Regions from separate parts of the Phyllobacterium sp. YR620 genome, predicted to be linked through region 2. Evidence: riboswitches for the same ligand, from Rfam matches in the RefSeq annotation. Region 2 holds a riboswitch; each other region holds the start of a gene.
The links. A riboswitch is a leader RNA that binds a small molecule or an ion and turns the genes downstream of it on or off. The one in region 2 is predicted to bind cobalamin.
Positions count from the first base shown of each region.

Region 1: another riboswitch for cobalamin. It lies ahead of BLR72_RS03890 (CbtB domain-containing protein); the one in region 2 lies ahead of BLR72_RS15485 (ABC transporter ATP-binding protein).
Region 3: another riboswitch for cobalamin. It lies ahead of BLR72_RS00585 (aromatic ring-hydroxylating oxygenase subunit alpha); the one in region 2 lies ahead of BLR72_RS15485 (ABC transporter ATP-binding protein).
Region 4: another riboswitch for cobalamin. It lies ahead of bluB (5,6-dimethylbenzimidazole synthase); the one in region 2 lies ahead of BLR72_RS15485 (ABC transporter ATP-binding protein).

Region 1 is NZ_FNJP01000001.1:835,787-843,454, forward strand. Features, by position in the region: gene BLR72_RS22375 (hypothetical protein) at 1-77, shown strand, start outside; gene mmsB (3-hydroxyisobutyrate dehydrogenase) at 390-1,280, opposite strand; gene BLR72_RS03880 (isobutyryl-CoA dehydrogenase) at 1,306-2,472, opposite strand; gene BLR72_RS03885 (cobyric acid synthase) at 2,582-4,030, shown strand; cobalamin riboswitch at 4,179-4,413, shown strand; gene BLR72_RS03890 (CbtB domain-containing protein) at 4,462-4,638, shown strand; gene BLR72_RS03895 (CbtA family protein) at 4,766-5,494, shown strand; gene cobU (bifunctional adenosylcobinamide kinase/adenosylcobinamide-phosphate guanylyltransferase) at 5,494-6,018, shown strand; gene cobW (cobalamin biosynthesis protein CobW) at 6,023-7,078, shown strand; gene cobN (cobaltochelatase subunit CobN) at 7,091-7,668, shown strand, end outside.
Region 2 is NZ_FNJP01000004.1:265,703-273,370, forward strand. Features, by position in the region: gene BLR72_RS15480 (ABC transporter substrate-binding protein) at 219-1,166, opposite strand; gene BLR72_RS15485 (ABC transporter ATP-binding protein) at 1,163-1,966, opposite strand; cobalamin riboswitch at 2,252-2,466, opposite strand; gene BLR72_RS15490 (transglutaminase family protein) at 2,621-5,959, shown strand; gene BLR72_RS15495 (circularly permuted type 2 ATP-grasp protein) at 6,051-7,668, shown strand, end outside.
Region 3 is NZ_FNJP01000001.1:126,937-134,604, forward strand. Features, by position in the region: gene BLR72_RS00575 (fumarylacetoacetate hydrolase family protein) at 1-301, shown strand, start outside; gene BLR72_RS00580 (L-fuconate dehydratase) at 360-1,643, shown strand; cobalamin riboswitch at 1,776-1,975, shown strand; gene BLR72_RS00585 (aromatic ring-hydroxylating oxygenase subunit alpha) at 2,092-3,333, shown strand; gene BLR72_RS00590 (FAD-binding oxidoreductase) at 3,334-4,425, shown strand; gene BLR72_RS00595 (3-methyl-2-oxobutanoate hydroxymethyltransferase) at 4,444-5,241, opposite strand; gene BLR72_RS00600 (NAD(P)/FAD-dependent oxidoreductase) at 5,254-6,486, opposite strand; gene BLR72_RS00605 (MocE family 2Fe-2S type ferredoxin) at 6,492-6,806, opposite strand; gene BLR72_RS00610 (fatty acid desaturase family protein) at 6,846-7,668, opposite strand, start outside.
Region 4 is NZ_FNJP01000001.1:661,680-669,347, reverse strand. Features, by position in the region: gene metF (methylenetetrahydrofolate reductase [NAD(P)H]) at 339-1,265, opposite strand; gene BLR72_RS03100 (ArsR/SmtB family transcription factor) at 1,265-2,272, opposite strand; gene BLR72_RS03095 (DUF2293 domain-containing protein) at 2,400-2,717, shown strand; gene bluB (5,6-dimethylbenzimidazole synthase) at 2,650-3,411, opposite strand; cobalamin riboswitch at 3,457-3,638, opposite strand; gene BLR72_RS22865 (hypothetical protein) at 3,803-4,165, shown strand; gene BLR72_RS03080 (MT-A70 family methyltransferase) at 4,511-5,155, shown strand; gene BLR72_RS03075 (BglII/BstYI family type II restriction endonuclease) at 5,125-5,907, opposite strand; gene ettA (energy-dependent translational throttle protein EttA) at 5,914-7,563, opposite strand.

The sequences.
Region 1 (7,668 bases), on a different contig from region 2:
GCAACGCTCCGTCCAGCAATGCAAAGAGCGGTATCGGCTCCGCATTGTCCTTCATCTGGACCCGTTCGGCCGGCTAATCGATCAACGAGACGGCATGTGAACCGCTGCCTTTGAGGTGGCGGTTTTTCTTTGCTCGGAATTTTCGAAGGATGCAAAAAAACCGCCCCGTTCACAATGGAACAGCGCGGTTTTTGCCAAGTTACGCATGGCAGTTCTGCCGAACTCAACGCGGGCAGAAAATTACAGCTCCGGTACGCGGTACCTGATCCGGAGCGGGGAACAGGTTTGACCCTGCTCGCCCGTAAAGTTTTAGCCGGACATCGTTACCGCGAGGTTATCGAGAGCTTAAGCAAATCTAAATTTTGCGACTTTTCCGCCAAGGATTGTGGTCAGCCTTCGCGCTTGGCGTCGCGCAGATAATTGATAATGCCGGAGAAATCCGATCCTTCATTGCCCGCTTCCCCAAACTCGGCATAAAGCGCCTCGGCGTGGGCGCCGAGCGGCGTCGCTGCGCCAACACTTGTCGCCGCCTCCTGTGACAATTTAAGGTCCTTGAGCATGAGCGCGGCGGCAAAGCCCGGCTTATAGCCATTGTTGGCCGGAGAGGTCGGCACCGGTCCCGGTACCGGGCAATAGGTCGTCAGCGACCAGCATTGGCCGGAAGATGTGGAGGCGACGTCGAACAGCGCCTTGTGCGAAAGCCCAAGCTTTTCGGCCAGCGTGAAAGCTTCGCTGACACCGATCATCGAAATGCCGAGGATCATGTTGTTGCAGATTTTGGCCGCCTGGCCGTTGCCCGCTTCGCCGCAATGAACGATCCGTCCGGCCATCGGTTTCAAGATCGGTTCGGCTTTGACGAAGGCTTCATCGGAACCGCCCACCATGAAGGTGAGGGTGCCCGCTGCCGCGCCGCCAATGCCGCCTGAGACAGGTGCATCGACGGACAGCAGTCCGTTCTCCGAGGCGATTGCATGCGCCTTGCGGGCGGAGTCGACGTCTATCGTCGATGAATCGATGAAAAGCGCGCCGCTTCTTGCTGCCTTGGCAACCGCCTCGTAGACCGAAAGCACATGCTTGCCGGCCGGGAGCATCGTGATGACGACATCGGCCCCAGCGACGGCGGCCTCGGCATTATCTGCAATCGTTACGCCGTTGCCTCGCGCGGTATCGAGGTTTTCGGGCACGAGATCGAACCCGAGTACCTCATGGCCTGCCTTGACGAGATTGGCGGCCATCGGGTTGCCCATATGTCCAAGGCCGATAAAAGCGACAGTCGTCATCGCACTTCTCCCTCAATTTGAAATTTCAACGGCCCGTCATGTGCCGCGCGATGATTACCCGCATGATTTCATTCGTGCCTTCCAGGATCTGGTGCACCCGCAAGTCACGTACCAGTTTCTCCACGCCATAGTCGTGCAGGTAGCCATAGCCGCCAAGGATCTGCAGAGCGTCGTTGGCGATATCGAACCCCTTGTCGGTGACGAAGCGCTTGGCCATGGCGGACCATTTGGAAGCGTCGTGCGCTTTGCGGTCAAGCTTTGATGCCGCTGTGTAGAGCAGCATGCGGGCAGCTGAAAGCTCCGTCTCCATATCGGCAAGCTTGAACTGAAGCGCCTGGAACTGATTGATCGCCTTGCCGAACGCCTTGCGCTCACTGGCATAGACCAGCGCCTTGTCGAGGGCCGATTGCGCGCCGCCAAGCGAGCATGCCGCAATGTTGAGCCGCCCGCCGTCGAGCCCGCCCATGGCAATGCGGAAGCCGTCACCTTCCTCGCCGAGCCCGTTGGCAACTGGGATACGGCAGTTCTCGAAGATGACCTGGCGGGTGGATTGGGCGTTCCAGCCCATCTTGTATTCATTGGCGCCAAAAGAAAGGCCGGGCGCATCTTTCGGGACGACCAACGCAGAGATGCCCTTCGGTCCATCCTCGCCGGTGCGCACCATCGTCACGTAAAGGTCGGAATCGCCGGCGCCCGAGATAAACTGCTTGGCGCCGTTGAGAATGTATTGATCGCCCTCACGCACCGCGCGGGTCTTCAGGGCGGCGGCATCGGAACCGGAGTTCGGCTCGGTCAGGCAATAGCTCGCAAGCCACTCCATCGATGTCAGGCGCGGCACAAAGCGTTGACGTTGCTCCTCGCTGCCGAACGTATCGATCATCCACGCGCCCATGTTGTGTATGGAGATGAATGCCGAGAACGCTGGACAGGCGGCGGCGAGCGCCTCGAAGATCAGCACGGCATCGAGCCGTTTCAGGCCTGAACCGCCGACATCCTCGCGCACATAGATGCCGCCCATGCCGAGCGGTCCAGTCTCGCGGATGACATCGGCGGGAAAGTGCTTGTCGCGATCCCACGCCAATGCGTTCGGCGCGACGCGGTCGGCGGCGAAGGCGCGCGCCATGTCCTGGATCGCCAGTTGATCCTCATCGAGTTCGAACTGGCCAGCGGTCGAATCAACGCTACTGTCCATGGCACCCTCCCTGCATTTCTTATTGCTTGCCACTCTATCCCAAGCTTCCCGGGGCGCAACGTCCAAGGCAGGACTAGGAAGAGAAAGACATATCCGCTACTCAAAGCCCATGACACGCGCAATCATGTTGCAGGGAACCGGTTCAGATGTTGGGAAATCCGTCCTGGTGGCGGGTCTGTGCCGGCTTGCGCACAAGCGCGGGCTGGTTGTCCGGCCGTTCAAGCCGCAGAATATGTCGAACAATGCGGCGGTCAGCGATGACGGCGGCGAGATAGGCCGGGCGCAATGGCTGCAGGCGCTGGCCTGCGGTGTGCCGTCCTCCATCCACATGAATCCCGTGCTCCTGAAGCCGCAGTCGGAGACCGGCAGCCAGATCATCGTGCAAGGCAAGGTCTGGGGCCAGGCGAAGGGCAGGGACTACCAGAAGCTCAAGGGGCAACTGCTCGATGCCGTGATGCAGTCTTTTGACATCATTTGCGATGGTGCCGATCTCGTCCTCGTCGAGGGCGCGGGGTCGCCTGCCGAAATCAATCTGCGGGCAGGCGATATCGCCAATATGGGCTTTGCAACCCGCGCCAATGTGCCGGTCGTTCTCGTCGGCGATATCGACCGCGGCGGCGTCATCGCATCGATTGTCGGCACCCATGCGATCCTCCCGCCGGAGGATCGCGCCGCGATCATCGGCTATATCATCAACAAGTTTCGCGGCGACGTCTCGCTCTTCGACGAGGGGTTGGAAGCAATCACCCGGTTCACCGGTTGGCCTTCATTTGGCGTCGTGCCATGGCTGAGGGATGCTACCCGGCTTCCCGCAGAAGATTCCGTCGTGCTGGAGCGATTGGTAAAGGGGAACGGCCGCGCGCTGAAAGTCGCGGTGCCAGTGCTTGACCGCATTGCCAATTTCGACGACCTCGATCCGCTGATGGCCGAGGCTGATGTCGATGTCGTGTTTGTCCGAAGCGGGGAGCAACTGCCCGTCGATGCCGGTCTCGTCATCATCCCCGGGTCGAAATCGACGATCGGCGATCTTCTACGCTTCCGGGAAAACGGCTGGGACAAGGACCTTGACCTTCACCGGCGTCGCGGCGGCTCGATCATGGGCATATGCGGTGGCTATCAAATGCTCGGACGCACGGTGCGCGACCCTGAGGGCATCGAAGGTGCAGCGACGGAAATCGAGGGTCTCGGCCATCTCGATATCGAAACGGTGATGGAGCCGGAAAAGACCGTTCGCAATGTTGCGGCTCATTCGCTGCAATACGGCGTGCCGCTGAGCGGCTATGAAATCCATCTCGGCAAGACGACCGGCCCGGATTGCGGCCGCCCGACGGCGATGATCAACGGCGTCGAGGATGGCGCGATTTCTGCCGACGGTAAGGTCTTCGGGACCTATATGCACGGGCTGTTCGGCACCGATGCCTATCGCTCCGCCTTGCTGCGTTCGCTGGGAATCAATGCAAATGCCTTCGACTACAGGGCGGGCGTCGATGCCGCGCTCGATTCGATAGCCGACCAACTGGCTGAAGTCCTCGATGTCCATGCGTTGATCGCACGTTGAGTATGTAGACCTGTGCAAAATATTATCGGGTGCCCATCCTGGCGACGGATGACGAATACAGGAACACCGATCTCGAAGTTGTCCCTTGACCATAGTAAAGCGAAAAACGTCGCGCGGTTTCGTTTGACATTCTCGGTGCTTGGTGAATAACGTTCAACCCATGATTGGTTCCCGTTCGGCCAAAGGCCATGGGATCAAAAGGGAATGCGACGGCCGTACCCATCAGGGCGGCCCTACCGCAGCCGACCCCGCGACTGTAGAGCGGCGAGGATTCATGCCAAGGCCTGAGGCGCAAGCCGAGGGCAGCCACTGGGAAACCGGGAAGGCGGCATTGATCCTGCGACCCGCGAGCCAGGAGACCTGCCAGTCATAGGGCAATGGTGCCCAAGACCGAAGGGGAATGTCCCTTCTGGCCCTGCACGGAGGTTGTTATGGCTGCACGTACTTCGACTACGATATCTCTCCCGCTCGCATCGCGTCTGACGACGGCGGTGGTTTCAATGCTGCTCGGCGTGTTCATCGTTTATGGCGTGGGTCTTTCCCATTCCGAAACGCTGCACGATACGGCGCACGATACCCGCCATTCCTACGGATTCCCCTGCCACTGAGGTTGGAGCCCGGCTGGATGTAATGATTCGGCCGCCACCGCTTAAGCATTGAAAACTGAGGGTTTATCTGGTCCGGGTGTCGTTTCGACAGCCCGGTGTCTTGATATGGGAATTCGGAGAGATATCGATGTTGGTTAAATATCTTCTGGCTACGATCGTGGCCGGTCTGTTTGCTGGTATTCTATTGACGCCAGCCATGTACGTGCGCAGCGTGCCACTTATCCTGCACGCGGAAGAATATGAGAACGCCGCAGGTGGCCACGAGCACGAGCAAGCCGCAGCGCCTGCCGCCGTCGGCGAGACTGCACCTGCCGTGGCGCCGCACACTCACGAAAAGGAGGCAAGCCCTGCGCTGCCATTCGGCCGCTTGGGTAATACCTTGCTGATCAATCTTGTCGCCGGAGCGGGTTTCGCCCTGATCACTGGCGCGGCCGCCTTGTTTCTTGGACGCAAGATCACCGTGCAGAACGGCATTTATTGGGGCCTGGCCGGGTTCTTCATCTTCAACCTCGCGCCATCGTTCAGTCTTGCCCCGGAACTGCCGGCCATGCCCGCCGCCGATCTCGCCACACGTCAAGCCTGGTGGCTCATCACGGTGCTGCTGACTGCGGGCGGCGTCTACTTCATCGTTCTGCGTGAGGAAATCTGGGCGAGGGTACTCGGCCTCGTGCTGATTGTTGCGCCGCATATCTATGGCGCTCCGGAAGCGGACGATCTTACTTCCGCCGTGCCGCCGACATTGGCATCCGAGTTCGCGGTATCGACGCTCGCGACCAATCTCTTCTTCTGGGTGGTGCTCGGTACTGCGCTCGGCTTTGCTATCCAGAGCTACGCGGCCTCGGAGCTTGAGGCCTGATGGCCGTGCTGGAGCGCGGGGTCACCTTTGTGCTCGGCGGCGCGCGCTCCGGCAAATCCTCCTTTGCCGAGGGACTGATCGAGTCATCCGGCAAGGAGGCGATCTATCTTGCGACGGGCAGGGCGTGGGACGGTGAAATGTCCGCTCGCATCGACCAGCACAAGGTGCGGCGCGGCGTCTTGTGGACGACGGTCGAAGAACCGCTCGATTTGGTTTCCGCGTTGGAAGTGCATGCGGCCGTGGGCACAGCGGTTCTTGTCGATTGCCTGACACTTTGGGTCACCAACCTCATGATGGCCGAGCGTGATGTCATGGCGGAAACGGCAAGGTTTGCCGCAGCTCTGCCGCATCTCAAAGGTGCGGTCGTTTGCGTCTCCAACGAGGTTGGCCTCGGCATCGTTCCGGAGAACCGCATGGCACGCGACTTTCGCGATCATGCCGGTCATCTCCATCAAGCTGTGGCTGGCGCCGCGGCAACAGTCTATTTCGTGGCAGCCGGTCTGCCGCTCAAAATGAAGGGATAACAACATGCAGGGTCAGAAGATTCCGGCAACGGTCATCACCGGCTTCCTTGGTTCGGGCAAGACGACGATGATCCGCAATCTGCTCGAGAATGCCGATGGCAAGCGCATTGCGCTGATCATCAATGAATTCGGCGATCTCGGCGTCGATGGCGGGTTGCTCAAGGGCTGCGGTATCGAGGCTTGTCGCGACGAGGATGTGATCGAACTCAACAATGGCTGCATCTGCTGCACCGTGGCTGATGATTTCATCCCGACCATGACGAAACTGCTCGATCGTCCCGATCGTCCTGATCATATCGTCATCGAAACTTCGGGCCTTGCGCTCCCGCAACCGCTGGTGGCGGCATTCAACTGGCCGGAAATCAAGACGCAGGTAACAGTTGACGGCGTCGTGACCGTGATCGATGCCGCCGCAGTTTCGGAAGGTCGCTTTGCCGACGATCACGACAAGGTCGACGCGCAGCGGTCGCAGGACGAATCGCTCGACCATGAGAGCCCGCTCGAAGAACTCTTCGAGGACCAGATCCGTGCAGCGGATCTCATCATTCTCAACAAGACCGACCTCATCAGCGGCGATGAACTCGACGGGGTGAAGGGCGACGTACAAAGCCGTTCGGTACGTGCCCTCAACATGATCCCCGCTAGCTTCGGCAGGATCAGCAACCAACTGCTGCTTGGCCTTGGCGTCGGTACCGAGCAGGATATTGCCAACCGCAAGTCGCATCACGAGATGGAGCATGAAGCCGGCGAGGAACACAGCCATGACGAATTCGAGAGCTTCGTCGTTGGCCTCGGGCCGGTTTCCGAGCCGAAGACTTTTGTCGAGAAGCTGAAAGGCGTGATCGCCGATCACGACGTTCTGCGCCTCAAGGGCTTCGTCGATGTTCCGGGCAAGCCGATGCGCCTCGTTGTCCAGGCGGTAGGCTCGCGCATCGAGCATTATTTCGATCGCAGCTGGCATCCGGGCGAGGAGCGGCAGACACGGCTCGTCGTCATCGGCCTTCACGATATCGACGCGGTCGCCATCGAATCGGCGATGAACGCGGCGGCTGCCGCCTGATAAGGAAGACTGATGCATCTCCTGCTTGCCCAGAAAGGCACGATAGCCGAAGGCACCGAGGCAATCGATCTCGGCCAGACGCCGGGAGATGTGCTTTTTCTTTCAGCGGCCGACACCGAACTGGCCAGCCTTGCCTCGGCCCAGCGCCACAATGGCGAAGGGCTCTCCTTGCGCCTCGCCAACATGATGGCGCTGGCGCATCCGATGTCGGTCGATGCCTATGTCGAACGCACCGCGCGTCACGCCAAACTGATTGTCGTGCGCATCATCGGCGGCGAGAGCTACTGGCCTTATGGCCTTGAAGCGCTCCACGCCTGCGCGATCAATCACAAGGTGCAACTGGCGGTTCTTCCGGGCGACGACAAACCCGATCCCGGCCTTGATCGCTTTTCGACGGTGCCGCGTCAGGATCGCGACGCACTCTGGCACTATCTGCTCGAGGGCGGCGCGCAGAACGCGAGCCGTTTTCTCGACTATTGCGGCGCGATTGTCGAGGGAGCCGAGAAACCGCAGGAGGCGGCGCCACTGCTGAAGGCAGGCCTGTGGTGGCCCGGCGAGCCCGCGCCATCGCTCGACCTGTTGCGGTCGCA
Region 2 (7,668 bases):
CCTGCAGTCATCTCGGCGCAATACCCCGCCGGTGGTGGTTGGACTAATCGCCGGAAGCCAATCGGTCTCCCCCCTTGTGGGGGAGATGCCCGGCAGGGCCAAGGGGGGTGAGTGGATCATTTCGTCAATGACTTTCGTATGCATGGCGCCGCCTTTTCCCTCCCCCTTGTGGGGAGGGTGGCTGCGCAGCAGCCGGGAGGGGCGTTGCTGGTCACCCCTCAAAACGCTTCCGGGTGCATCGCACGAGCGATCTTGCCGATGGCTTCGATATTGGCAGGTCCGGGCGTGATCTCGGCGTAGCGCAGGGCGACGAAGCGTTCGTTCTTCACCGCATCCGTCTCCTTCATCGCCGGGTGTGATTTCAGGAAATTCAAAAGCTTCTGATAACCGGCATCATCCTGATAATCGAGAAGGACGAGGAATTGCGGGTTGCGCGCGGCGACCGTTTCCCATGACGTCGTGCCCCAGCTCGTCTCCATGTCATCCATGATGTTGACGCCGCCGGCTTCGCGGATCAATGCCGACGGCATGGCGAACTTGCCGGCCGTGAACGGCTTGTCCTCACCGGAGTCATAGAGGAAGACGCGGGTGTCGCCGTTCCCGCCGATCTTGCCCTTGATCGCGGCAAGCTCGGCCTTCCAGCCAGAGACCAGCTTGTCGGCCTCGGCTTCCCTGCCGAAAATCTTGCCGAGCTTTTCAATATCGCCATAGAGCAGGTCCATCGAGGCGGCGGGACGGTTCTTGTCGAGATGAACGCAGCTCTCGGTCAGGACGAGCGTCTTGATGCCGTAGGGGGCGAGCGTGTCCGGCGTAACGTCGCCGCCCGGCTTCATGCCGTAGTACCAGCCGGCAAAGAAGAAATCGGGATTGGCGGCGACGAGGTTCTCGATGGTCGGATATTTCGGCGCAAGCTCGGGGATCGATCCTTGCTGTTTCTTGAACGCCTCATCTAGCTTGTACCAGCCGGTGATGCCGGTCACGCCGACAATCGAGGGCTGGAGGCCGAGCGCAAAAGCCATCTCGCTCATGTTGATATCCTGGATGACGGCGCGATTCGGCGCTGCGTCGAAAGTCAGCGGCGTGCCGCAATTGTCGACAGTGACCGGAAAGGCATATGCCGGCGCGGATAGCAGCGTGAGCGCGAGCGCGATGAGGGCTTTTTTCATGGGAGTCTCCGTGACTTATCAGATTGAACGGGGCCGGGAACGTCGAACACCATGAGTTCGCGGTCCTGATGCGGGTGGCGCAGGCGCAGGACGTCGAGGTCGAACACCTGGCTGACAATGCGCGGGGTCAATGTCTCGTTGGGCGTGCCGGCGGCGACGATCTTGCCGGCATGCATGACGGCGACATGGCTGGCGAACGGCGCGACGAGCGGCAGGTCGTGCAGGACGGCGACGGTGGTGATGCCGAGCCCGGAAACGAGCGAAAGCAGGGCGCTGCGTGCCTTCGGATCGAGGTGATTGGTCGGCTCGTCGAGAAACAGGATCGCCGGTTGCTGGGCGAGAGCGCGCGCCAGCTGCAGCCTCTGCCGCTCGCCGCCGGACAGCGAACCAACCGTCCGCGCCGCAAACGACGCGACGCCGGCACGGTCCATGGCTTCCCCAACGATCTCGCGATCCGTCCCGGCGCTGTAGCGCCCGCCATGCGGGATACGGCCAAGCGCCACGTAGTCGATGGCGCGCAACTGGCGGTCCGGCGTATCCGTCTGGCCGACGAGGGCGAAGCGGCGTGCCCGATCCAGCGGGGTCAAGCGGTTAATATTCTCGCCTTCAATGTGAATGGCCCCGCTTGTCGGCGCCGCAAGCCCCGCCAGCATCCGCAGCAGCGTGGATTTGCCGGCGCCGTTCGGACCGATAATGGCGAGCCGCGATCCGCGTGAAATTTGCAGCGATGCAGCCTCAACCAGGCACTTGCCGCCGATTCGATAGCTGACCGTGTCAGCGGTGAGAAGGATGGAATTCATGGCTGGCGTTTTCCGGCAATCGAAAATTTTCGCACCCAGGAAACTTCGATCAACTGATGTAATGTTATATCGTATGATAGCAAACGCGAAGCAATGTCAACCGGCAGGATCCAGCCAGGGTGCGGGCACAGGCGATGATGATGATGAGGGTCGATGTGCATACCTGTCCTTCATGAGGACAGGAACAGGGAACGTGGATATTCCAATCACGGGACGCCTCAGCAGTTGCTCAAGGTCATCCGTAAACGGCAACATCGCATCGCTCCCGGCACACCCCGTCCGGTTTCGAATCATTTGCTTGATGGCAGGTCTCCTGGCTCGCGGGTCTCAGCTTTGCCCGGCCTTCCCGGTCGTTCGATCAGTGGCATCGTCAGGCAACGCTCGCCGCTTACAGTTGCGGGGGCAGCCACGGTCTCGGTCCCTGTTGGGTACGCCTCACCGTGTTCCCTTTTCACCTCCGGTGTTGTCATCCCGGAGAAACCATCGGCGCGGATGCTATGCGGGGATTTCTCCGCTGGCAAGCACGTTTATACGGCAAAATTCTCAAGTGCTAAAATAATTGGCAATGGGACATTTTAAGACGTGCCCTATGAAAGAGAGTAGTTTAGGTTTCAGTTTGTTTCGCGCGATGCGCGGCTAGTTATTTGAGGCGATATGGCAATTCACGCTGCGGTCTACCATCTGACGCACTATAAATATGACCGTCCGATCATGCTCGGACCTCAGGTCATTCGCCTGCAGCCTGCGCCGCATTCGCGTACGAAGGTTCTCAGCCACTCCCTGAAAGTCAGTCCTTCCAATCACTTCGTCAACCTGCAGCAGGATCCCTACGGAAATTTTCTTGCCCGCTTTGTGTTTCCCGAGCCTGTCACCGAACTGAAGATCGAGGTCGACCTCGTCGCGGACATGACGGTCTACAATCCCTTCGATTTCTTCGTCGAGCCGATCGCGGAGACGTGGCCCTTCGCCTATCCTGAGGATATCCGGGACGACCTCTCGATCTATCTGAAGCCGGAGCCAACGGGTCCGCTGCTGAGCGCGTTTCTTGCAACGATCGACCGCAACCCGACCAATACGGTGAATTTCGTCGTCGACCTCAATGCGCGTATCCAGCGTGAGGTAGGCTATGTCATCCGCATGGAAACCGGCGTTCAGGAGCCCGATACGACGCTCGGCGTCGCGACCGGTTCCTGCCGCGATTCCAGCTGGCTGCTCGTACAGGTCCTGCGCCATCTCGGCATCGCGGCCCGGTTCGTCTCCGGCTATCTGATCCAGTTGAAACCCGATCTCGTCGCCCTTGATGGCCCGGCGGGGACGAACAAGGATTTCACCGACCTTCACGCGTGGTGCGAGGTTTATCTGCCGGGCGCGGGCTGGATCGGACTTGATCCGACCTCGGGCCTTCTGACCGGCGAAAGCCATGTTCCGCTCGCCGCAACGCCGCACTACAGGAATGCCGCCCCGATTTCCGGCATGGCCGAACCCGCCAATGTCGAGTTCAATTTCGACATGCATGTGACACGCGTCTCCGAACACCCGCGCATAACCAAACCGTTCTCGGACGAATCCTGGGCAGCGCTCGATGCCTTGGGCGACAAGGTCGATGCGATGCTGCAGCAGCGCGACGTGCGGCTGACCATGGGCGGTGAGCCCACCTTCGTGTCGATCGACGATTTCGAATCCGGCGAATGGAACACCGATGCGGTCGGCCCGACCAAGCGCGAAAAGGCCGACATGCTGATCCGCCGACTGCGCGATCGCTTTGCGCCCGGCGGCTTCCTGCATTATGGGCAGGGCAAATGGTATCCGGGCGAAAGCCTGCCGCGCTGGACGTTCTCGCTCTACTGGCGCAAGGACGGCAAGCCGATCTGGGTCGATCCGAACCTCATCGCTGCCGAAAACAGCAAGGGCGAGATCAAGCCGGCGGACGCGGAAAAGCTCTTGACCGGCATGGCGAATGTTCTGGGCGTCGAAACGGAGATGGTCGCGCCGGCCTATGAGGATCCGGCCGAGTGGCTGGTCAAGGAAGGCAACCTGCCGGCCAATGTCGATCCCTCCAATTCGAAACTCAAAGACCCGGAAGAGCGCAGCCGCATGTCCCGCGTCTTCGAACGTGGCCTGACTGAACCGACGGGTTATGTGCTTCCGGTACAGCGCTGGAACAGCCAGGCTGTTGCCGGCCCGCGCTGGCGCAGCGAAAAGTGGACGACGCGCCGCGGCAGGCTCTTTCTGGTGCCGGGGGATTCGCCGGTCGGATACCGGCTGCCGCTCGGAGCGCTGCCGCATGTCCCGCCTTCGGAATATCCCTATATCGTGCCCGTGGACCCCTCCGTGGAACGCGGACCGCTTGCCGACTCGATTGCTCAGGCAGATCCGGCCGGCCGGGACACGCCGCAGGCTGTCGCGTCATTCACAGCCGCCGAAGGGGGCCAGCAGGAGCGGGTCGAACAGGAACTCGGCGATATCGGCGGTGCCGTGCGCACCGCGATCTCGGTTGAGCCGCGCGAGGGCCGCCTCAGCGTATTCATGCCGCCGGTTGAAGCGCTGGAGGACTATCTCGAACTTGTCGGCGCCGCCGAGGCTGCCGCGGCGAAGCTCGGACTGCCGGTTCATATCGAGGGCTACAGTCCGCCGCAGGACCCGCGCATCAACGTCATTCGCGTAGCGCCGGACCCAGGTGTCATCGAGGTCAACGTCCATCCTGCCGCCAACTGGCGCGAGTGCGTCGAAACGACGACGGCGATCTATGAGGAAGCGCGCCAGTCGCGCCTCGGCGCCGACAAATTCATGGTCGACGGCAGGCACACCGGCACGGGCGGCGGCAATCATGTCGTTGTCGGCGGCGAAACGCCAAATGACAGCCCGTTCCTGCGGCGGCCGGATCTCTTGAAGAGCCTTGTCCTTCACTGGCAGCGGCATCCATCCTTGTCCTACCTGTTTTCCGGCCTCTTTATCGGTCCGACAAGCCAGGCCCCGCGCATCGACGAGGCGCGCCATGACAGTCTCTACGAGCTCGAAATCGCCATGGCGCAGGTGCCGATGCCGGGTCGAGGTGCACCGCCTCTGCCCTGGCTGGTCGACCGGCTTTTCCGCAACCTTTTGATCGACGTCACTGGAAACACCCACCGGGCGGAAATCTGTATAGACAAGCTGTTCTCGCCTGACGGACCAACGGGACGGCTTGGCCTCGTCGAGTTCCGCGGCTTTGAAATGCCGCCCAATGCCCGCATGAGCCTCGCACAGCAATTGCTGGTTCGGGCGCTGATCGCACGCTTCTGGAACAAGCCCATCGAGGGCGGGTTCGTCCGCTGGGGCACGTCCCTCCACGATCGCTTCATGCTGCCCGCCTTTGTCTGGGCCGATTTTCTCGATGTTCTCGCCGATCTGCGCGAGAACGGCTTCGAGTTCCGGCCGGAATGGTTCGAGGCACAGCTCGAATTCCGCTTTCCGTTCTGCGGCGAGATCGAACGCGAGGGCGTCAAGTTGGAACTGCGCCAAGCACTGGAACCGTGGCATGTCATGGGCGAGCAGGGCGCAATCGGCGGGACGGTGCGCTTCGTCGACAGTTCGGTCGAGCGATTGCAAGTGAAGATGGAGAACTTCAATCCTGCGCGCCACAGCGTTGCCTGCAACGGGCGCGAAGTCCCGCTGCGGATGACCGATACCCAGGGTACAGCCGTCGCAGGCGTGCGCTACAAGGCGTGGCAGCCGCGCAGCGGGCTCCATCCGATGATCCCGGTCAATACGCCGCTTGTCTTCGATATTTACGATCAATGGTCGGGCAGGGCGATCGGCGGCTGCGTCTATCATGTCGCACATCCGGGTGGGCGCAGCTATGATACGTTTCCCGTGAATTCGAACGAAGCGGAGGCGCGCCGCCTTGCCAGGTTCGAAGGACGGGGACACACGGCGGGGGCCTATGAACTCAGGAAGGAGCAGCCTTCCGGCGAGTTTCCGATGACCCTCGACCTCAGGCGGCCACGGCCAAGTTGATGCGACGAATGCGAGATCGGATGGGTCTGAGTTTTACCCCGGCTCTGTCTAGCCAGATGCCCCGCCACCACGGCCCGGGGGGTGTGCAACCATGCCATCGCCCGTGAGAGCGCCAAATGTGTCAGGGCTGCTCTCGGGTTATCAACCGCTGCCCAATGTTGCCGACGAGATGATCGACCCCTCCGGCGCAGTGCGTCCGGGTTGGGAATCCCTCCTTCGCAAACTCGATCAGATCGGTCCTGAAAAGCTCGCGACCCGCTTTGCCAAGGCCAGCCAATATCTGCACGATGCGGGCGTTTATTACCGGGTCTACGACGAAACCGGCACACAGGAACGAGAATGGCCGCTGGCGCATATCCCGCTTCTGATTGACGAGCATGACTGGCAGTCTATCACGCGCGGTCTTGCCGAGCGCGCGGATCTCCTGGAAGACATCGTCGCCGACATTTATGGCGAGAACCGGCTGATCGGCGAGGGCCTGCTTCCCCCCGATCTGATTGCTTCGAATTCCGAATATTTGCATGCAGTGGCAGGCGTGAAACCGGCGAGCGGGCATTTCCTGCATTTTTGCGCCTTCGAACTCGGCCGGGCGCCCAACGGCAGGTGGTGGGTTCTCGGCGACCGCACGCAGGCGCCGTCGGGTGCCGGTTTTGCCCTTGAGAACCGCGTCGCAAGTACGCGGGCTCTGGCGGATGTTTCCGCATCCATGAACGTTCACAGGCTTGCCGGATTCTTCAAGGAGTTTCGCGATTCGCTGCAGGCGCAGGTCAAGAACCCGCAGGGACGTGCGGCAATTCTTACGCCCGGACCCAACAACGAAACCTATTTCGAACACGCCTATATCGCGCGCTATCTCGGCTTCATGCTGCTGGAGGGTGATGATCTCACCGTCAGCAAGGGCAAGGTCATGGTGCGCACCGTTTCGGGCTTGAAGCCCGTGGATGTGTTGTGGCGACGCATGGACGCCGCCTATATGGATCCGCTTGAACTCAAGGCAGATTCCTGGATTGGCACCCCCGGCATGGTGGGGGCTCTCCGGCAACGTTCTGTCTCGCTCGTCAACGCACTAGGCTCCGGCATTCTGGAGACGCGCGCTCTATTGGCGTTTCTCCCGGCCATTTCCAACGCGATGCATGGGCGCGACCTTGCTCTGCCGAGCATCGCCACATGGTGGTGCGGCCAGGACAAGGAGCGCCGGCACGTCATGGACCACCTTGACCAGATGATGGTCGGGCCGGCGATGTCGAGACAATTGCCGTTCGAGGATATGGGCGCGACCGCGCTCGGCGCCGGCCTTGACGAGGGCGCACGTAGCGAACTGCTTTTACGGCTGAAGGATGACGGGCGCAGCCTTGTCGGGCAGGAGGCGGTCAAGCTTTCGACGACGCCGGTCTATGTCGACGGCAAGCTGGAACCGCGCCCCTTCGTATTGCGGGTCTTCGCCGCGCGGACCAAGCATGGCTGGAGCTTTCTACCCGGCGGTTTTGCGCGCGTGGGCCTTACCCTCGACACTGCCGCTATCGCCATGCAGCGTGGCGGGCAGGCGGCCGACGTGTGGATCACGAGCAGCGGACCGGTCGGCAAGGACACGCTGCTGCCGCGCGAGGATGACGCTTTCCGGCGCAACGTGCCGGGAACGCTCCCGAGCCGTGCTGCTGAAAACCTCATGTGGATGGGACGCTATATCGAGCGGGCGGAAGGAACCGCGC
Region 3 (7,668 bases), on a different contig from region 2:
CCCGTGGCTGGTGACGAAGGACGAGATCGCCGACCCGCAAAACCTCAAGATGTGGCTCACCGTCAATGGCGAGACGATGCAGAACGGCTCGACAAAGACCATGGTTTACGGCGTTGCCTTCCTCGTCTCCTATCTGAGCCAGTTCATGAGCCTGCAGCCCGGCGACATCATCTCGACTGGTACGCCGCCCGGTGTCGGGATGGGCATGAAGCCGCCGCGCTATCTCAAGGCGGGCGACGTCATCGAGCTTGGAATTGAAGGCCTTGGCAACCAGAAGCAGGTGGCGCGCGCCGACACCTGATCATTTGCGACAAACCAAAATTGAAAACGAGATTACTGGGCAATTTCAGGAGCAAGACATGACCCGCATCACCGATCTTCGGGTTTTCGACATCCGTTTCCCTACGTCGCAGGGGCTTGACGGTTCCGACGCGATGAACTCGGATCCGGATTATTCGGCGGCCTATGTCGTTCTTGATACGGACAAGGATGGTCTTGCCGGGCACGGCCTCACATTCACCATCGGGCGTGGCAACGAGATTTGCTGCCTCGCCATCGAAGCGATGAAGCATCTCGTCATCGGACTTGAACTCGACTGGGTGAAGGAAAATCCGGGACGCTTTTGGCATTTCATCACCGGCGACAGCCAATTGCGGTGGATCGGGCCGGACAAGGGCGCCATGCATCTTGCCACCGGCGCCGTCGTCAACGCCGTCTGGGACTTGCTGGCCAAGGAAGCCGGCAAACCAGTCTGGCAGCTGGTCGGCGAGATGACGCCGGAGGAAATCGTCAACATTGTCGATTTCCGCTACCTGACCGATGTTCTGACCCGCGACGAGGCACTCAACATTCTGCGGAAAGCCGATGCCGGCAAGGCCGAACGCATCGCTGCCCTCAAGGCCGAAGGCTATCCTTGCTATACGACCTCCGCCGGTTGGCTAGGCTATTCCGACGAAAAGCTGCGCCGACTTTGCCAGGAGGCTGTCGATGCCGGCTTCAACCACGTCAAGATGAAGGTCGGGCGCGATCTCGAGGATGACATCCGCCGGCTGACGATCGCCCGCGAGGTGATCGGGCCAGACCGTATCCTGATGATCGATGCCAACCAGGTCTGGGAGGTCAACGAGGCTATCGACTGGGTGAAGAAGCTTACCTTCGTCAAGCCGTTCTTCATCGAGGAACCGACGAGCCCGGATGATGTCGCCGGGCATCGCAAGATTCGCCAGGCGATCAAGCCGGTCAAGGTGGCGACCGGCGAGATGTGCCAGAACCGGATCATGTTCAAGCAGTTCATCGCTGAAGGTGCGATCGATGTGGTCCAGATCGATTCCTGCCGCATGGGCGGGCTCAACGAGGTGCTGGCGGTGCTGCTGATCGCGGCGAAATACAATCTGCCGGTCTGGCCGCATGCGGGTGGGGTTGGCCTCTGCGAATATGTGCAGCATTTGTCGATGATCGACTACATCGCAGTATCGGGCATCAAGGAAGGGCGGGTCATCGAATATGTCGATCATCTGCACGAGCATTTCGTCGATCCCTGCGATATTCGCAATGCCGCCTATATGCCGCCTTCGATGCCGGGATTCTCGATCGAGATGAAGCCGGAATCGATCAGGCAATATCTGCATCGCCCAATGGTATGATCGGCGAAGGCGCCACAAATCGACAGCGCCCGGGTTCAAGGGTGCGGCGCACCATTTGACCGAAATGCTGCGTGTCGCCGTTCGTAAATGCGATGTCGTTTCCGCACCTATCCTTTTCCAAAGCCCGATGCTTTTATCGTGACCACTTGAGGTGCCGCTTTCTAGGGAAGGCGGAGAATTGGGAAGCCGGTTAAAACCCGGCGCTGCCCCCGCAACGGTAGTGGAGTAAAACGCGGCAAAACAGCCACTGGGAGTGCACCCCGGGAAGGCGCCGTGAAGTCTGAAAAGGCAACTCCAGAGCCCGGAAACCAGCCTTGAGGGAAAACCGACTGATCGCGGTGGGCGATCAAGGAGCATGGCTTTGTGCGGTCGACAAACGTTGGCTGTACGGACGTTCTTCTCCGTCACCACCAGTCAGTTCTTTGCAGGCTTAAGGCGAGGACGCGACATGGACATTCGCAATGAACTTCTCCGGAATCTCAGAAACCGGAAACCGGGCTACGGACTGGAACAGGCTTTCTACTCAGACCCAGACTATTACCGTCTCGACATGGAGACGATCTATTATCGCGACTGGCTGTTCATCGGCCATGATTGCGAAGTCGCCAAACCCGGCAATTATTTCACCTTGCAGGTCGGCGACTACCCCGTCGTCATCGTGCGCGACCGCCAGGGACAGATTCGCGCCTTCCACAATTCCTGCCGTCATCGTGGCTCGCGCATTTGCGCGGGTGAGAAGGGGAGCTCGGCAAAACTCGTCTGCCCCTATCACCAGTGGACGTATGAGCTCGACGGACGTCTACTTTTTGCCCGCCAGATGGGTGACGATTTCGACGCGAGCCAGTTCAGTCTGAAAACGGTGCATTGCGAGAGCGTCGGTGGCTACATCTTCATCTGCCTTGCGCAGATCGCGCCCGATTTCACCCCGACACGAACCCTGCTCGAGCCGTACCTTGCGCCACACCGGCTGACGGAAACCAAGGTCGCCTTCCAGAGTTCGATCGTCGAAAAAGGCAACTGGAAACTCGTCTGGGAGAATAACCGCGAGTGCTACCATTGTGCCGGCAACCATCCTGAGCTTTGCAAGACCTTCCCGGAGGCGCCGAGCGCCACCGGAATTCAGGATTCGAAGGAAGATCCGGAAATGGTATCGCACTGGGACAAGTGCGAGGCTGCCGGTTTGCCAAGCGTATTCCGCATCGCTGAAGATGGGCAGTATCGGGCGACCCGTGTTCCGCTCATCAACAATGCCGAGAGCTATACTCTATCGGGCAAGCGCGCCGTCGGCCGTCAGCTCAGCGACGACGTCAACGCCAGGAGCATAGGTTCGCTCCTGCTCTACCATTATCCAACGACGTGGAATCATATCCTTGGCGACCATGCGATCTCTTTCCGTGTCCTGCCACTCGGTCCGAACGAGACGCAAGTCACGACCAAGTGGCTGGTTCACAAGGATGCGGTTGAGGGCGTCGATTATAATCTCGAAGAGCTGACGCATGTCTGGCTGGAAACCAACGATCAGGACCGTCGCATCGTCGAAGAAAACGCGTTCGGCATTCGCTCGCCGGCCTATGAACCTGGTCCCTATTCGGTCGAGCATGAAGGCGGCGTCCTTCAATTCCTCGAATGGTACAGCAATGCCATGGAAGCGCGGCTTTCCGGCGATACGAAACTCAGCAGGGTTGCTTGAATGAACATTGGCGTTTCCCAGAATTATCCGCACCTCGACCAGATGCAGCCGTGGAACGACCGGCTGCATCTTCTCGAATGTCTTTCGGTCGTCGAGGAAGCGCCCAATGTGAAGACCTTCACCTTCCGTTCGGATAATCATAACTGGTTTCGTTATGAGCCTGGCCAGTTCATGACCTTCGAGCTGCCCGTGCAACCGGAAGCGGTTTTGCGCACCTTTACATTGTCATCAAGCCCCTCCCGGCCCTTCACCGTCGCCGTGACGGTCAAGGCGCAGGAAGGTAGCATCGGCACGCGCTGGATGCTCGATCATCTCATGCCGGGCGTGCGTCTCAAAGCCTTTGGCCCGCTCGGCGACTTTTCGATGCGCAAGCATCCCGGCAGCAAGTATCTCTTCATATCAGCCGGGTCAGGCATCACGCCGATGATGTCGATGACGCGCTGGATGAATGATTGCGCGCCGCAGAGCGATATCAATTTCGTTACCTGCGCGCGGCGGCCGAGCGATATCATTTTCCGCAAGGAACTCGAATATCTGACGAGTTGCATGCCGAACCTGAAATTGACCTTCCTCATCAAGGAGCACGAAATGGGGCAGGTCTGGACCGGCATACGCGGCAGGCTCGAAACGCCGAAGCTGCCGCTGCTCGCACCGGACTTCAAGGACAGGACCATTTTCTGCTGCGGTCCGGAAAGCTTCATGCGCGATGTGCGCAATATGCTCGAAGCGTCCGAATTCGACATGGCCTACTACCATCAGGAATGCTTCGGCCCGGCGCCCGAGCCTGTTCTGCCGATGCTCGACGGGATCGCCACGGAGCCGGCCGCCGCGAGCGCGACGGTGACGTTCTCGATGTCGGGCATGGAGGTGCCATGCGCGGCCGGAGAAACAATCCTCAAGGCGGCGCGCGGTGCCGGCATCCGCATTGCCGCCGCCTGCGAGTCGGGTCTCTGCGGGACGTGCAAGGTCATGAAGCTCGCCGGCGATGTCGACATGGACCACAATGGCGGCATCCTCGATGAGGAGATCGACGAGGGCTATATCCTCGCCTGCTGCTCCAAGCCGCTCGGCAATGTCGAGGTCGAGGCTTGAGGCAACGGCGATCGAAGATCAAAGAGAGGACAGTTCGCGCAAGAACCGGTCCAGTTCATTGTGCGGCATGCCGACGACATGTTCTGGTCCCGGATATGTCCTGGCACTGACGTCGGCGACGAACTCGGAAAAGGCCGCGATTCTTTCCTGCTGCAGGCGGTCGAGTTCAGCCGTGAAGTTGCGATAGACCTTGGCATGGCGCGGATAATGGCCGCGATTTGAACCGAGCACGTCGGCTGCGAAAAGATACTGCGCATCGCAGCCCGCGCCGGCGCCCATCGAGATCATGAAGAGCGATGTTCGCTCGCTGATGGCGGAGGCGACTTCAACGGGCACGACCTCTATTTCGGCGGCGAAGGCGCCTGCCTCTTCAAGCGCCCTGGTCTGCCACCAGATTTCGAGCGCGCTCGTCGCGGTCTTGCCTACCGCCTTGAATCCGCCCGTCCATGTCGCCTTGGAGGGGATAAGCCCCACATGTCCGCATACGGGGATACCTTCGTCGCGAAGCCGGCGCACCGTGGCAAGGCTCGCGGCGCAATAGACGGCGTCAGCGCCCCCCTTGCGTGCCGTGAACGCGCCCCGCAGGTAATCTTCCGCGGTGATAAAATCGCCGTATTCGAGCCCCGGCACGGTAAAGGCAGAGGGCGCAGCGTCGCGAAATTCCGGCGTAAGCAGCGCCGGCGGTACGGAAAGCATGTCGACGCGGGCGCGTTCGGCGGCCTCGGCTTCCTCCAGCGTTTCAACCCGCAGCATGGTTAGCTGGCGGCGGCCCTTAAGTGCAAGAATGTCGGCGACGGTGGGGCGCAGGTTTCGCATGGTTTATCCGCATTAGGCCGCGAGCAGCGATTTGAGTTTGACATGGCTCGATTGAAGCTGCGCCGGAACCGGCCGCGCGCCGCGTTGGATCAACATCTCGGCGAGGCGAATATCTTTGGCGACAGCATTGCCGGGTCCGATGCCGCTTGCCGCGACAAGCCGGCCATCGGCGGCAAGATGAAAGAGGATAAAGGCATCGTCGCCAAGGTCACGGCGGATTGTCTGCGTCGCTTCGTCGGCAAGTCCCGCAACCTGCAGGCCGAGTTCGTATTGATCGGACCAGAACCACGGCACGGATTCGTGTGGCTCCTTGCCGCCGAGCATGTTGCGTGCGGCGAGGGAACCTTGTTCCTGCGCATTGCGCCAGGCTTCCAGGCGCACGCGCCGTCCGCCATAGATCGCGAGTGGAAAAGCGCAGCAATCCCCGGCAGCAAATATGTCAGGGTCGCTTGTCTGCAACCAATCGTTTACCAGAATGCCGTTGGCGGTTTCGAGACCGGCCGCTTCAGCCAGGTCCGTAACAGGGACGGCGCCAATCCCGATCACCGCAAGATCGGCGGCGATTTCCGTGCCGTCAGCAAGGGTGATGTCGACGCTGTCGTCCGTGTCGGTGATCGATGCGATGCCTGTTCCGCAGCGCAGACTGACGCCTTCATGGCGATGGCGGGCGGCGATGACCTCGGCGATCTCTTGCGGCACGCCCCGCATCAGGATACGCGGCTGCGCCTCGATGACCGTCACCGCCGCGCCGCGCTTGCGTGCGCTTGCGGCAAGTTCGAGGCCAATGAACCCACCGCCGATGATAGCAATGCGTGCCGCCGGACCGAAGCGCGCACGGATGCGCAGCGCGTCGTCATAGCTGCGCAAGGTCACGCAATGCTTGCTGCCTGCGGCCAGCGGCAGGGCGCGCGGCAGCGCGCCTGTCGCAATCAACAGCCGCTGGTATGGAATTTTTCGGCCGTCGTGAAGGACGACCGACTTCGCGGGCCGGTCGATTGACGCAGCAGTTGAATTGCCGATGAAGTCGATCCGCTGCTCAGCGAACTGTTCGATACTGGCGATGGTTCTCGGTAAAGGATGATCGTCCGAGACCATCGCCTCTTTCGAAAGGGGCGGACGTTCATATGGAAGGTGGGGTTCGGTGCCGATCAACGCGATCGTCCCTCCATAGCCGTTTTCACGCAGGGCGAATGCCGCGCGCACCCCGCATTCGCCAGCGCCGATGATGACCATGCCGTGTTCCATGACCGTCACCCGAGCTGAATGAGGACTTTGCCGGACTCGACCTTGACCGGATATGTCCTGAGATTGACGCAGACCGGCGCGCCTTTGGCCTGGCCGGTCTTGTAGTTGAAGCGGCCGTTGTGCTTCGGGCATTCGATAATCTCATCCATGACCAGGCCGTCGGCAAGATGGATATGCTCATGCGTACACAAGCCGTCGGTGGCGAAGAACTCGTCCTCGGGGCTGCGATAGATCGCGAAGGTGCGCCCGTCGTGATCAAAGCGCATGACGTCCTCCTCGTCGATATCGTCGGAGGTGCAGGCCTCAACCCAATTGCTCATATTCATTCCTCCCGAATATTGTCCTGGATACAGACCCGACTATTCCGCCGCGGACGCCAAAGCTTCGTTGTGAAACGCCTCGCGGTAGGGCTTTGCCGTTGCCGGCAGTTCACGCTTCAGGAAGTAGTCCTCGTTGCGCAATTGGCGAATGAAGGCGGGGATCATTTCGCGGTAGCCGCTGAGAATGGATGGGTTCGGCGCGGGCAGGTCGTGCTTGGTCATGGCGTGGAGCTGCGGCAGCGCATGGTAGGGCACCATCGGGAACATGTGATGCTCGACGTGATAATTCATGTTCCAGTAGATGAAGCGGCTGACCGGATTCATGTAAACCGTGCGGCTGTTCAGCCTGTGGTCGATGACATTGTCGGCAAGGCCGCCATGCTGCAGAAGCCCGGTCATGACATGATGCCAGGCGCCGTAAAGGCGGGGCAGGCCGATGATCATCAGCGGCAGGATCGAGCCCATGTATAGGGAAAGCGCAATGGTCGCGAGGTAGATCGCCGCCCAGATCCGCGCGACAAGGATGACCTTGGGCTGTTCCTGTTCGGGAATGAAGGTCTTCTCCTCGGCGCTGACAATGCCCGACGCATTGCGGACAAGATCGGTCATCGCGTGCCAGGCATCGAGAATGCCGAAGAAGTTGAGGATGAGGCGCAAGAGGTCGGGCGGGCGCATGACGGCGATCTCGGGATCACGGCCGACAATAACGGTGTCCGTGTGATGGCGCGTGTGGCTCCAGCGCCAGGTGATCGGGTTGCGCATGATCATGAAACAGGCGATTTCATAGACCGCGTCGTTCATCCAGCGCTTCTTGAATGCGGTGCCATGTCCGCATTCGTGCCAGCGGCTATCCGATGCGGAA
Region 4 (7,668 bases), on a different contig from region 2:
TTGCCCTGTCAAATGTGTTTCATTTCAGAAACTTAGGTTTATAAGGCAAAAATTTTCTCACCCCGGCGTCATGAGACCGTAATATTTGGGCTTTTTCTGTGGCAAATTTGCGCTATGCTAAATCGGTTAACTGCAGGAGACAAACGATGGGACTAACTCGATCGATGAATGTCCTTATGATCTGTGCAGCGTTCGCATTTATCGGTGCAATGGTCGTAGGACTCATCCCCTGAGTAAATACAAGAGCGCTACGTAGATGGTCTCTGACCGTTAAGTAGGTGAAACATGGAGCGGCCCGATCATGGCAGTCGGGCCGTTTCCCATTTCAGAGCCCGGTCTTATGCCGCGGCCCCGGCCAAATTGGCCTCAACGACATTGCTGCCCGGCCGAATTCCGATGAGATGGCAGATGGCAAAAGCAAGGTCGGCCCGGTTCATCGTATAGAAGTGGAAATCCTGCGCACCCCTTTCGACGAGGTCGAGCACCTGTTCGGCAGCGACTGCCGAAGCGACGAGCTGGTGCGTCTGCGGGTCGTTCTCGAGACCCTCGAAGCGCTCGGCCAGCCAGTTGGGAATGTGCGTGCCCGCCTTCGAGCAGAAATTCGTCACCTGCGTGAAATTGTGGATCGGCAGGATGCCCGGAAGGATCGGAATATAGATACCGGCACGGCGAACCTTTTCGACATAGCGCTCGTAGAGATCGTTCTCGAAGAAGAACTGGGTGATCGCCCGTGTCGCGCCATTGTCGACCTTGCGCTTGAGCATGTCGATGTCGGTGGCGAAGTCCGGGCTTTCCGGATGCTTTTCCGGATAGGCCGAAACCGAGATATCGAAATCGGCAAAGGCTTTCAGCCCGGCAACGAGATCAGCGCCGTTCTCATAGCCGCCGGGTGTCGGCTTGTAGTGGGAACCGACGCCGCTTGCCGGATCGCCCCGCAGGGCAACGAAGCGCTTGACGCCCATGGCGGCAAACTCGCGCACCACCGTATCGACTTCCTCCTTCGTCGCATCGACGCAGGTAAGATGCGCAGCGGCATTGACGTCTGTTTCGGTCAGGATGCGGTTGATCGTGCGGGCGGTCCGCTCGCGCGTCGACCCGCCGGCACCGTAGGTCACCGAGACGAATTCGGGATTGAGCGGCGCAAGGCGCGTCACCGTCTCCCAAAGCCGTTCCTCCATGACTTCCGTCTTCGGCGGGAAGAACTCGAAGGACACACGGATATTGTGACCGATATCGGGGCGGCGCGATTGGCGAAAGAAACTCATCAGACACTCTCCGTGACGCGGGAGGTTAAATCGGGATCTGCAATCAGCAGGCGCGGGTCGCGTGCCAGCCACAGTTTGACGGTTAGTTTGTTCTTGTCTTTCGGTTCAAGTTCCGTGCTCTCTTCGAGCATCAAACCGGCTTCCGTAAGCCATTCGCGCATCTGCGCATCGCTGAAGCCGAGACGCATATGGGCATGGTTGTCGCGCAGGAACTCAAGTTCGTGCGGAGCAAAATCGACGATGAGCATGCGCCCGCCTGCCCGCAATGCACGTGCCGCTTCGCGGATTGCTTCGGCGGGGTTATCGAGGAAGTGCAGAACCTGGTGGACGGTAACAAGATCGAAGGATTCGCGATCCACCGGCAGGGAATAGACATCGCCATGGCGTACCTGCGCATTGGTAATCCCGTCGCGATCGAGATTGGAGCGAGCAACCGTCAGCATATCGCGGTTTATGTCGATGCCGACGCCGCGAATATAGAGTGGCGAAAAGAGTTCAAGCAGGCGGCCCGTCCCCGTGCCGACATCGAGCATCGCCTGAAACGGCTTGCGGCCGACGATCTTGAGGAGCGCTGCTTCCACCGCGCCATCCGGCGCATGCAACGACCGGATCATATCCCAGCTCGTTGCATTGGCGCTGAAATAGGCGGCTGCGCGTTCGCGCCGCTGCAACTTCACAGACGAAAGCCGCTCGAGGTCGCGTTCGAGCAAAGGATCGGAAAAATCGAGGCGGTCGAGCAGCGAACGGGCGATATCACCGACGATCAGCGAGTCGGCCAGGCGGAAATAAGCCCAGGAACCCTCTTGGTATCGATTGATGAGGCTGGCCTCGAACAGCAGCTTCAAATGCCGCGACACGCGCGGCTGCGACTGGCCAAGGATTGAGGTGAGATCGGAAACGGTAAGGTCGCCGCGTGACAGGAGCGCGAGGATGCGCAGGCGGCTCGGCTCAGCTGCCGCTTTCAGCGTATCGACCATCAGGTCCAGGTTAAGATCACGCTTGTCCATGCTTCCAATCCTCAAAAGACATAAAGATATGTTTATGTGACAAACGTCGCATAAGCAAGTTGTTTTTGCCGTTGACGACATTTTTTGCCGCGCCTGAAATAGGACGAGAATCGGCTAGGATAGTGGCATGAGCATCGGAACGAACCGCCAGCGCGCCATCAATAAGGCTTTGACACTTCTGCTACCGGCCGTACCCTATTCCGATTCCGAGCCGATCCGCGCCGCCGCGAATGCCCCGCACATGAAGACGCTGCCGCCGCCGATTGCGGTGTGGCTGGCGGCGGTAGCCCATGTCCGGCATCAGCATACGGATTACGACGTGCTTCGCGACGACGGTTACGACAAGGAGTCGGCGCGTTTCTTCGTTCTGGAAGCGATCAACCGGAAACTGACGGAGTGGCGGGCGACACGCCTGCTTGATCCGGATGAGGATGATCCGAGCTGAGCGTTCCTGGATCATCGCATCCACTCCAACGGTCCCGGAAAATGAGTTCATCCAGGGGCAGTCGCTTGCGCCAGCCGCGCTGCTCAAGCTCGGGCGCCTGGTAGAGCTCATCCACGTAACCGACGCAGAGATAGGCGACGATCTCGACATGCGCGGGAATGCCGAGAATTCGGCGCATGTCGGCATCGTGGTAAATACTGACCCAGCCGACACCGATGCCCTCGGCGCGCGCTGCAAGCCAGAGATTCTGCACTGCGCAGACGGTACTGTAGAGGTCCATCTGACGGTTATGGGTGCGGCCAAGGACGACGCGCCCGCCACGGGTGCGATCGCAGGTGATGCAGATGTTGAGCGGCGCCTTGAGAATGCCTTCGAGTTTCAGCGCAGCATAAAGCGCCTGGCGATCGTCAGTGAACATTGCCCTCGCTTCCTCATTGGCGCGGGTGAAGGCCTGGTGCACCTCCTGCTTGCGCTCGGGATCGCTGATCAGGATGAAATTCCAGGGCTGCATAAAGCCGACCGAAGGCGCATGGTGGGCCGCATCGAGCAGGCGCATGAGCACCTCGTCGGGTATGGGCTTGGGAAGAAACTGGTCGCGCACATCGCGGCGCGTATGGATGGCTTTGTAGACCGCCGCGCGTTCATCTTTGGAAAAACTGTCGGCGGCAGTCGGACCATGGCATTTATCGTGCATTGTTTGCTCCCAACAACGCTTGAAACTCTCGCCGCCGTCCACGCGGTTCGAGCTATGAGGTCCGGCCGGTCTTCTGACTGAGGTTCAACTGAGCCGCGCGCCTTCCGGAAGTTCCGTGGCAAATGCGCGTCCATCCCCCTTACAGCGTTGGGCACGTGCCGGATTTGCACCGGCTTCCCGATTCTCCCGCAACGCTTGCCGCAGGCACCGGACCTGCCTGATCATTCGCCACAATTCCCGGGCGCGCGCAAGCCTCAGGGGCGATAAATCCAATGTCGGGAATGCGCACATCCACCTTTTCGCCATTGCCGATCGTTCCAGGCTTTTCGACCCAGGCGACGATGCCGCGCATCCGCCGCGAGACCCGAACGAAATCGAGCGCAGTCGCGGTATGGTCGGCCGTTCCCGCATGTTCGCCGATCGAGCGCCCGGCAATCTTGCAGGGCGCGTTCTGACCGTCAACCTTCAACGTGACACCGTTCTCGAAAAATATCAGCGTCCGCGGCGGGAGCATCGAAAGCGACGGGATCCCGTCGATCAGCATGTTGCCGCCGATCCACTCGGCCCTGAGTTCGGCAAGCCCCATGCCCGCTGCAACTTGTACGAGTTCGTCCGGCGCAAGAATCGAGAGTTGCCGTTCGTTGCGCATTTCGGTGCCGCGCGGATACCAGGGCTCGCGACCGCCGGATTTCCGCGTCGGGCCAGCATGGAAATCACCGACAATTCCGTCGAAAGTGACGTTGAGTTCCGCTGACGGCGCCGTGACAAAATCGCCGGCGCGTGCCTCGAATAGGCCGCTCACACGCCCGCTGAGCTTGCGCGCGGGCAATATCTCGGGGCCGGTTGAAAAAAGGTCGTTCATAAACGCTCCTGAAAATATGCGCCGTGAAAGCCGCCGCATTTTATGAAAAACTGCGGGCAACACCAGCAAATATCCCTGATGAATCTGTCAAAAAGAGTCATGAGAATTCGGTGAACTATTGCGGCTCGGCAATACCTTGCGCCTATGGCATGCTACAACCCACTGGAAAGGCGAATCGTCTCCGATTGACAATCGTTATGTGTTCTGCTTTCGTTCTTTTCTCACCGGAGGTTTGTCGTGAACGCTGAAGTTATGGACGCAGCCATAGATTTGGCGAAACGAACCGCAGGAAAGCGTTATCACACCGTCCTTGCCGATCCGCCGTGGCGCTTCACCAATCGCACCGGAAAGGTCGCTCCGGAGCACAAGCGCCTGTCGCGCTACGGCACGATGACGACCGACGATATCTGCGCCCTGCCGATCGCCGACCTGACGGCGCAACCCGCGCATCTCTACCTGTGGGTGCCGAATGCGCTGCTGCCGGAAGGGCTGCGGGTGATGCAATCCTGGGGATTCGAGTACAAGTCGAACATCATCTGGCACAAGGTGCGCAAGGATGGCGGCTCTGACGGGCGCGGCGTCGGCTTCTATTTCCGCAACGTCACCGAAGTCTTGCTCTTCGGGGTTCGCGGCAAGAACGCCCGCACACTGGCGCCAGGCCGCAGCCAGGTGAACTATCTTTCGTCGCGCAAGCGCGAACACTCGCGCAAGCCCGACGAGCAGTACGATCTGATCGAAAGCTGCTCGAAGGGTCCCTATCTCGAACTTTTTGCGCGCGGGACGCGGCCAAACTGGACCTATTGGGGCAATCAGGCCGACGAAGACTACAAGCCGACCTGGAAGACCTACGCCTATAATTCGGCGGCGGAAGCCGCGGAGTGATCGAACGTCACCACCGATGAAGGTATGCCAATAAGGACAAGCGGGCATGGGTTGCCGACGCCGCGCAAGACGCGGTCGCGCAGCTTGCGCCAATGGGTCGTCGCCTCGCCGAACTTGTCGCCGACAAATGCATCGACCCATGCTTGCCGGAAGTCGCCGGTCCGCTCGGCCCTTGTCAGGATCATTTCCCGCTGACGCCGCGTCGGAACATAATTGAAGCTGTCGAGCTGACCGAGCTCATCGACAGCCCTCTCATCTGCAAAGCGGCGCAGGATCGTCCGCATATCGTTCTGAAGGCTCTCGCCGCGGGTAATGAGCCCGCCGACGGAAACGGCGCCCTCGGCGTGCAGCCGCTTGAAGCTTTCAAGGTCGCGGTCGAAGAAGGGGTCCTTGTTGTTCCACTCGATTTCGAGTGCGAACACCGAGCCTTGCGGCCCGAAGGCCTTCACGTGGTCGATTTCATGGGAGAGGGAGGCGACCTCCCTCTCCTCATCGAATTCGGACCAGCGCACGGTCTTGCGGACGCGGATATTGCGCTTGCTCCAGCCCCGTTCGGCGAGACCACGGCGCAGGCGCTGCGTCAGTCGCGCCTCGCCTCCCCCGCCCGCGACAATTTCGGTGACGGGGATCGTCAGATCGAGCAGCACCGTTTCGAGGTCGTTCTCCGCGCCGGCCATGTCCATGGTGACGATGGCTTCGGCGTGGTGAAGCGCCAGTATATCAAAACCGCGTTCCTTCAGCCGCTCGAACATGCGGCCTTACCGCGTCAGGCGCTTGTAGGTGGGACGCTTCGGATTGACGCTGTCCGGGCCGAGGCGGCGGATCTTGTCGTTCTCATATTCCTCGAAGTTTCCTTCGAACCATTCGACGTGGCTGTCACCTTCGAAGGCAAGGATATGCGTAGCAAGGCGGTCGAGGAACATGCGATCGTGGCTGATGATCACGGCGCAGCCCGCATACTTTTCGAGCGCATCCTCGAGCGCCGAAAGCGTTTCGGTGTCGAGATCATTGGTCGGCTCGTCGAGAAGCAGGACGTTGCCGCCAGACTGCAGCATTTTGGCAAGGTGCACGCGATTGCGCTGACCGCCCGATAGATTGCCGACTTTCTGCTGCTGGTCGCCACCCTTGAAGTTGAAGGCAGAGACATAGGCACGCGAATTCATCTCGTGCTTGCCAAGCTTGATGATGTCGTTGCCGCCCGAAATCTCCTCCCAGACGTTCTTGTCGCCCTTGAGGTGATCGCGGCTCTGATCGACATAGCCGAGATGGACTGTGTCACCGATGCGGATCGATCCGGAGTCCGGCTTCTCCTGGCCAGTAATCATCTTGAACAGTGTCGTCTTGCCGGCGCCGTTCGGACCGATGACGCCGACGATGCCACCCGGAGGCAGCTTGAAGGTTAGGTCCTCGATCAGAACCCGGTCGCCGAAGGACTTGGTGAGATTCTCAGCCTCGATCACCACCTGCCCAAGGCGCTCGCCTGCTGGAATGATGATCTGGGCGTCGCCCGGACGCTGGTCATTGGCCGCATCGACCAGTTCGTCATAGGCCTTGATACGGGCCTTGGACTTGGCCTGGCGTGCCTTCGGGCTTGCGGCGATCCACTCGCGCTCGCGCTCAAGTGCCTTCTGGCGCGAAGCCTCTTCGCGGCCTTCCTGCTGCATGCGCTTCGATTTGGATTCGAGATAGGCCGAGTAGTTGCCCTCGTATGGGATGCCGCGGCCGCGATCGAGTTCGAGGATCCAGCCGGTCACATTGTCGAGGAAGTAGCGATCGTGGGTGATGAGGAGGACGGCGCCGGGATATTCGCGCAGGTGCTTTTCAAGCCATGCAGTCGTTTCGGCATCGAGATGGTTGGTCGGTTCGTCGAGAAGCAACAGGTCAGGTTGCGACAGCAAAAGCCGGCACAGCGCGACGCGGCGGCGTTCACCGCCGGATAGCTTGGTGACATCGGCGTCGCCAGGCGGGCAGCGCAAGGCTTCCATCGCCATCTCGACCTGCGATTCCAGATCCCAGAGGTTCTTTGCGTCGATGATGTCCTGGAGCTTGGCACCTTCATCGGCGGTCTCGTCGGAATAGTTCATCATCAGTTCGTTATAGCGGTCGAGGATCGCCTTCTTGTCGGCGACACCCTCCATCACATTGCCCATGACGTCCTTGCTGGCGTCGAGGGCAGGCTCCTGGGCGAGATAGCCAACGGTTGCTCCATCGGCAAGCCAGGCTTCCCCGGTGAACTCCTTGTCCGTTCCCGCCATTATCTTGAGGATCGTCGACTTGCCGGCGCCGTTCGGGCCGAGAATGCCGATCTTGGCGTCGGGATAGAAGGAGAGGTGAATATTCTCGAGAACTTTCTTGGTGCCATAGGCCTTATTGAGACCGGCCATATGATAAATGAATTGGCGTGCCATAACGCGCGTCACTCCGATGTTCGTATTCGTGTGAATGAAGTTGCGCCGTATTTAGGGGAAAGGCGCTCCGGTGGCAATGCGCGGGCGTTTTATTTCGCGGCCCCG